Regions from separate parts of the Stenotrophomonas sp. YJH_SMC_10 genome, predicted to be linked through region 1. Evidence: riboswitches for the same ligand, from Rfam matches in the RefSeq annotation. Region 1 holds a riboswitch; the other holds the start of a gene.
The links. Region 1 has a riboswitch for glycine ahead of gcvP (aminomethyl-transferring glycine dehydrogenase). Riboswitches for the same ligand answer to the same signal wherever they lie in the genome.
Positions count from the first base shown of each region.

Region 2: linked by a shared signal. The riboswitch ahead of AC5P9C_RS08820 (trimeric intracellular cation channel family protein) and the one ahead of gcvP (aminomethyl-transferring glycine dehydrogenase) in region 1 are both predicted to bind glycine.

Region 1 is NZ_JCAFUS010000001.1:48,672-52,069, forward strand. It holds gene gcvP (aminomethyl-transferring glycine dehydrogenase) at 1-1,312, opposite strand, end outside; glycine riboswitch at 1,375-1,477, opposite strand; gene AC5P9C_RS00215 (multidrug effflux MFS transporter) at 1,778-3,004, shown strand; gene AC5P9C_RS00220 (siderophore-interacting protein) at 3,146-3,398, shown strand, end outside.
Region 2 is NZ_JCAFUS010000005.1:37,149-40,546, reverse strand. It holds gene AC5P9C_RS08825 (3-deoxy-7-phosphoheptulonate synthase) at 151-1,224, shown strand; gene AC5P9C_RS08820 (trimeric intracellular cation channel family protein) at 1,408-2,025, opposite strand; glycine riboswitch at 2,110-2,213, opposite strand; glycine riboswitch at 2,227-2,316, opposite strand; gene AC5P9C_RS08815 (GIY-YIG nuclease family protein) at 2,358-2,633, shown strand; gene AC5P9C_RS08810 (nuclear transport factor 2 family protein) at 2,705-3,136, shown strand; gene AC5P9C_RS08805 (hypothetical protein) at 3,140-3,398, shown strand, end outside.

The DNA.
Region 1 (3,398 bases):
CGGCCAGCGCGACCACGTCGGCGCGGGTGGCGGTCTCGTCCAGGCTGATGCCGACCGAGTCGCTGTCGATCGCGCGCAGGTTGTAACCGGCGGCGCGAGCCTTGGCGTGGATCTCATCGGCATGCACGCCGCTGATGTGCAGGGTATCGAAGAAGTCGCCACCGACCTGCACGCCGGCCTTGCGCAGCGCCGCGGCCAGGATCGAGGCCAGGCGGTGGGTGCGGCGGGCGATGCGGGTCAGGCCTTCCGGGCCGTGGTAGACGGCATACATCGAGGCCATCACCGCCAGCAGGACCTGTGCGGTACAGATGTTGGAGGTGGCCTTCTCGCGGCGGATGTGCTGCTCGCGGGTCTGCAGGGTCAGGCGATAGGCCGGGTTGCCCTGGGCATCGATGGAGACACCGATCAGGCGGCCCGGCATCGAGCGCTTGTAGGCGTCACGGCAGGCCATGAACGCGGCGTGCGGGCCGCCGAAGCCGAACGGCACGCCGAAACGCTGGCTGTTGCCGACCACGATGTCCGCGCCCCATTCGCCCGGTGCGGCCAGCAGGGTCAGCGCCAGCAGGTCGGTGGCCACGGCCACCAGGCCGCCGCGTGCGTGCACGGCCTCGACCAGGGCCTTGTAATCGCCGATCTGGCCGAAGGTGTCCGGGTACTGCAGCAGCAGGCCGAAGGCTTCTGCTTCCAGTGCCTCGGCCGGGGTGCCGACGCGCAGCACGATGCCCATGGGCTCGGCGCGGGTGCGCAGCAGTTCCAGTGTCTGCGGGTGCACGGCATCGTGCACGAAGAAGGTGTCCGACTTCGACTTGGCGGAACGCTTGGCCAGGGTCATCGCTTCGGCCGCTGCGGTCGCTTCGTCCAGCAGCGACGCGTTGGCGATTTCCATGCCGGTGAGGTCGGCGCACAGGGTCTGGAAGTTGATCAGCGCTTCCATGCGGCCCTGCGAGATTTCCGCCTGGTACGGGGTGTAGGCGGTGTACCAGGCCGGGTTTTCCAGGATGTTGCGCAGGATCACGTTCGGCGTGTGGGTACCGTAGTAGCCCTGGCCGATGAAGCTGCGCAGCACGGTGTTCTTGTCGGCGATCGCACGGATCTTCGCCAGTGCCTGCACTTCGGTCATCGATTCGGGCAGTGCCAGCGGTGCCGGCGACTTGATCTTGGCCGGCACGATGGCATCGGTCATCGCATCCAGCGACGCGTGGCCGACGACGTCGAGCATCTGCGCGATCTCGGCATCGTTGGGGCCGATGTGGCGCTCGACGAACGCATTGTGGTGCTCGAGCTCACGCAGGGAAGGGGTGTTCTGGGACATGGCGAAGGATCCGTCAGGAAAGGGCACACGCACGGGCACAAGCCGCCGGTCGGCGGTCTGCGGGGCGCCCCTCTGTCCTTTTGCCTGAGAGTTTGGAAGCGCGGAAAACCGCGGCTTCGTGCCCCTTCGGCGCCGGATCGAACCGGTCTCTCCAGAGTTCTGTTACGGGTGGTATCGGGCCTGAGCGATTACGGGCGTTGCGCCTTCGGCAGCGGTGTTCCGCTTCTCCCACCGTGTTGCCCGCCGATTATAGCCCGTTGCGGGCCCGCCGGCCGCCTCCGGGGCCGGCCGCCGCGCCTGAATGGCCGATGGCCCGGCCATGCGTTTTGTGCACCGCTGCATGGCATCGGGCGCGATCCCCACCTATCATGGCCGGATACCCGAATTCATCTGGCGCCGTCCCTGCAGAAGGGGGACCGGCGCCCGCCGTGCGTGCCACGCATGGTCCTGCCGGACGCCTTCATCATGACCGCCGCTGCTGCTCCCTCCACCCGCCGCATGGCCCTGCTGCTTGCCGGCCTGGCCATGTTCGGCCCGTTCTCGATCGACACCATCTTCCCGGCCTTCCCGCAGCTGGCGCAGCGCCTGGCGGTGGACGAGGTGGCGGTGCAGCAGACCATCAGCGTCTACCTGCTGTTCTACGGCCTGATGAGCCTGGCGCACGGCCCGCTGTCCGATGCGTGGGGCCGCAAGCGGGTGATCCTCGGTGGCCTGGTGGTCTTCGCCGGCGCCTCGGTGGGCTGCGCGCTGTCCACCGACCTGACCACGCTGCTGGCGTTCCGCGCGCTGCAGGGCCTGTCTGCGGGCGTCGGCATGATCGTCGGCCGCGCGGTAATCCGCGATCTCTACCATGGCCACGATGCGCAGCGGTTGATGAGCCAGGTATCGATGCTGTTCGGCATCGCACCGGCGATCGCGCCGATCATCGGCGGCTGGATCCTGCTCAGTGGCGCGGGCTGGCCGCTGATTTTCTGGTTCCTGGTGGTGTTCTCGCTGGTCCTGCTGGTCGCCACCGCACGCTACCTGCCGGAGACCCATCCGCTTGCAGCACGTGTGCCGCTGTCGCCGCGCGTGCTGCTGCGCGACTACGTGCGCATCGGCTTCAACCCACGCTTCCTGCGCCTGGCGCTGGCTGGCAGCATCGGCTTCGGCGGCATCTTCCTCTACATCTCCTCGGCGCCGGTGTTCGTGATGCAGCACCTGCACCTGGGCGAGGGCGGCTTCGCCTGGCTGTTCATTCCCACCATCGGCGGCATGACCACCGGCTCGTTCCTTTCCGGGCGCATGGCCGGGCACACCACGCCCACACGGCAGGTGTCCATCGGCTTCGGCCTGTGCGCGCTGTCGGTGCTGCTGAACGTCGGCTACGTGGCGCTGTCGCCGCAGTTCGTGCTGCCGTGGGCAGTGCTGCCGATCTTCCTCGGTGGCATGGGCATGGCGCTGATCTTCCCGATCCTGGCGCTGGCGGTGCTGGACATGTACCCGCACCAGCGCGGCCTGGCCTCGTCGCTGCAGGCGTTCGTGCAGCTGATGATCAGCACCGTGGTGGCCGGCGTGGTGTCGCCGCTGCTGAGTGCCAGCCCGCTGCACCTGGCGTTGGGCCAGGCCGGGTTCTTCGGCGCCGGCTTCGTGTTCTGGTACTGGGAACACCAGCGCGAACGCGCGGCGCAGGCGGCCTGCACGGGCCATTGAGCAGCACGCAGGGGTAGGGCGGGCGGTGGCGCCCGCAACGCTTGCGACGGAAAATCACCGGACTAGGCTGGACACTCCAGCCAGCCGGTGCGCGGATGCACCACAGCCAGCCGATCCGATGCCGTTGCATGAGGTTTCCCGATGGCTGCGCAGCAGACCTACCGCCTGTTCGAGGTGGCGCTGAAGGAGCGCCGCGTTCTTTCCCCTTCCCTGGATCGCATGGTGTTCACCGGTGCCGATGTGGCGCGGATGAAGACCGAAGGCCCGGACCAGCGCATCAAGGTGTTCTTCCCCTTGCCTGGCCAGCGGGTGCCGCAGGTCCCCAGCGGTGCCGACTGGTACCGGCGCTACCGGGCGCTGCCGGATGATCAGCGCCCACCGATGCGCACCTACA
Region 2 (3,398 bases), on a different contig from region 1:
TGGTATTACTTTCCGAAGCCACTGGCGGAGGAAGGACTGCGCTCACCCTGAAGAAAGCTTCAGACGCATTCCCGAAAGCCGCCAGCGAACCTGGCGGCTTTTTTCATGTCGCCACGCTGGGGACCCCCAACGTTCCGGAGATCTCCCCCAATGCCCCCGCACACCGACGACCTGCGTATCCGCACCATCGAACCGCTGACACCGCCCGCCCAGCTGCTGGCGATGCTGCCCTGTGACGATGAAGCTTCCGACACCGTCAGCGCCTCGCGCGCGGCCCTGCACCAGATCCTGCACGGCCGTGACGACCGCCTGGCCGTGGTGGTGGGCCCGTGCTCGATCCATGATCCCAACGCCGCCATCGAGTACGCCCAGCGCCTCAAGCCGCTGCGCGATGCACTGGCCGGCGAACTGGAAATCGTCATGCGCGTCTACTTCGAGAAGCCGCGCACCACGGTGGGCTGGAAGGGTCTGATCAATGATCCGGACCTGGACGGCAGCTTCAGGATCGACAAGGGCCTGCGCATCGCCCGAGGCCTGCTGCGCGACATCAACAAGCTCGGCCTGCCGGCCGGTGTCGAGTTCCTCGACGTGATCTCGCCGCAGTACATCGCCGACCTGGTGGCGTGGGGCGCGATCGGCGCGCGTACCACCGAAAGCCAGGTGCATCGTGAGCTTGCCTCGGGGCTGTCGTGCCCGGTCGGCTTCAAGAACGGCACCGATGGCAACGTCAAGATCGCCGCTGACGCGGTGGGGGCGGCGTCCAATCCGCATCACTTCCTGTCGGTCACCAAGCAGGGCGGCACCGCCATCGTGTCGACCACCGGCAACCCGGATTGCCACGTGATCCTGCGCGGCGGCAAGCAGCCGAACTATGACGCAGGCAGCGTCGGCGAGGCCTGCCAGGTGCTGGCCAAGGCCAAGCTGCCGACCCGGCTGATGATCGATGCCAGCCATGCCAACAGCCTGAAGAACCCGGAAAACCAGCCGAAGGTGATCGACGACATCGCCGCTCAGCTGGAAGAGGGCGAACAGCGCATCGTCGGCGTGATGATCGAGAGCCATCTGGTCGGTGGCCGCCAGGAACTGGTGGAAGGCCAGCCGCTGGTCTACGGGCAGAGCATCACCGATGGCTGCATCGACTGGGATACCACGGTGACGGTGCTGGAGCGACTGGCTGCTGCCGTGCGCGCCCGTCGTGACGTAAAGGTGTCCGAAGCGGCCTGATGGAAGCCGCCTGAGCGCGGCACGTGTGTGGATGGCGGCCAGCGCCTGCGGGGGTGCGGCCGCGATCAGGGCCGGTCGGAGTTGGAGACCGGCCCATCTGCACCGGCGATGCGCCTGGCGCTGCGCATGAGCGACAGCGCCAGGTCCATCGCCGGGGTGGTGCGGGCCCGGCGAACACGCTCCTCAATGCACTTCGTCGTGGTACACGAACTTCGGCATTTCCCAGCGGTAGTGGATCGCCAGCAGGCGCAGCGCGAAGCCGCCGCCCAGGCAACACAGGATCGCGGTGGCGTCGGCCACGCCCCAGTGCAGCAGCAACAGGTACGCCGCGCCGGTCAGCAGCGCGATGATCGCGTACAGCTCCTTCTGGAAGATCAGCGGCACCTCGTTGCAGAGGATGTCGCGCAGCACGCCGCCGAACGCGCCGGTCAGCATGCCGGCGATCAGCACGATCGGCATCGCATGGCCGGCTTCGCGCGCGATCGAGCAGCCGATCAGGGTGAAGGCGATCAGGCCCAGTCCGTCGAGCACCAGGAACGTGCGGCGGAAGTGGTGCATCCAGCGCGCCACCCAGGTGGCGATCAGCGCCGCGCATACGGTGAAGCCCAGGTACTCCGGATGCTTCACCCAGCCCAGCGGGTAGTGGCCGAGCAGGATGTCGCGCAGGGATCCACCACCGAGGGCGGTGACGCAGGCGATCATGACCACGCCGAACAGGTCCATGCGGCGGCGGCCGGCGGACAGTGCGCCGGTCATGGCTTCGGCGGAAATGGCAATGAGGTAGATGATGGACAGCAGCATGGGACAGGCTCCGGGCGCGGTGGGGCCGGCCATGCGCGACGACCGCCACTGCCTGCGCAATGACGGGATGACGATGACCGGTGCCGCTCCCGCTGTCCTTTTGCCTGAGAGTTCAGCGGCATGGGCCGCGTGCCCCTTCGGCGGATCGTCCCGGGCGTGCCCGGTGACCTCTCTCCAGCTCGGCGAGTCGAATGCATGGTTGGTGGGATTCCAGCCCACCGGCCTGAGCGATCATGGGAGCCTGCGCCTTCGGCGGGCGCCAGCGCGGCGCCTCTCTCCTGCATTCGGCGGCCAGTATATCCGCTGCAGTGCAGCACGGCATAATCCAGGCCATGGCCCCGTCCGTCCGCCCGTGGTTCCTGTACCTGCTTGAATGCCGCGATGGCAGCTACTACGCCGGCATCAGCACGGACGTGGACGCGCGTTTCGCCGCCCACCAGGCCGGCAAGGGCGCGCGCTACACGCGGGCACGGCCACCGCTGCGCGTGCTGGCCGTGCGCGAATACCCGGACCGGGCCGCCGCCTCACGCGCCGAGTGGCAGCTCAAGCAGCAGCCCCGCGAGCGCAAGCTGGCCTGGCTGCAGGAACCGGTCGAGACGCTTCTGTAGATCCACGCCCTGCGTGGATGGGCTACCCGGCCCATGCGATGATCGCCCCGCGCCCAGAGCTGGAGACCCGGATGTCGACGATCGCCCTGCTGTTCGCTCTTTCCGCAGCAACGAGCTCTGCCGCCGACCCGGCCACCCTCGCGGCCATCGAAGCCACCTGCCACGACTACGTCGATGGCCAGCTGGAGGCCGACCCGCAGCGGGTCGCCCACTCCCTGCATCCGGACCTGGCCAAGCGCGCGGTCCTCGGCGATACACCCGACGAACGCCTCGGCCTGCGCCGGATGTCGAAGGAAGAACTGGTCTCGTTGACGAAGCAGGGCGCGTTGAAGACCCCGAAGGATCAATGGGATCGCCGCTGCACGGTGCTGGACGTGACCGGCAACGCGGCCTCGGTGCGGCTGGAAACCCCGTGGTTCGTCGACTACTTCCACATGGGGCGCTTCGGCCAGCGCTGGGTCATCGTCAACGCGCTGTGGTACCCGAAACCGAAGGCGCAGTGAGCGATGCGTGCCGCCGGCAACGCATGGATCTCCGTCGTCGTGCTGGTCGCCGGTATCGCGCTGCTGCCTGGCCTGCTGTATCTGCTAGGGCTGGCATTGGTGGACGGTCGGCCGAAGCCGGCGGACCGCGTGCCCAGTGGTGTGGCCGCATGCAGCGGTGAACCACGGGCGGGATACCAGCCGATGAATCCCTGGCACTTCACTGCCCAGTTCTTCGACAAGGACGGAATGAAGAAGAAGGTGCCTGAAGTGGAGCGGGAGG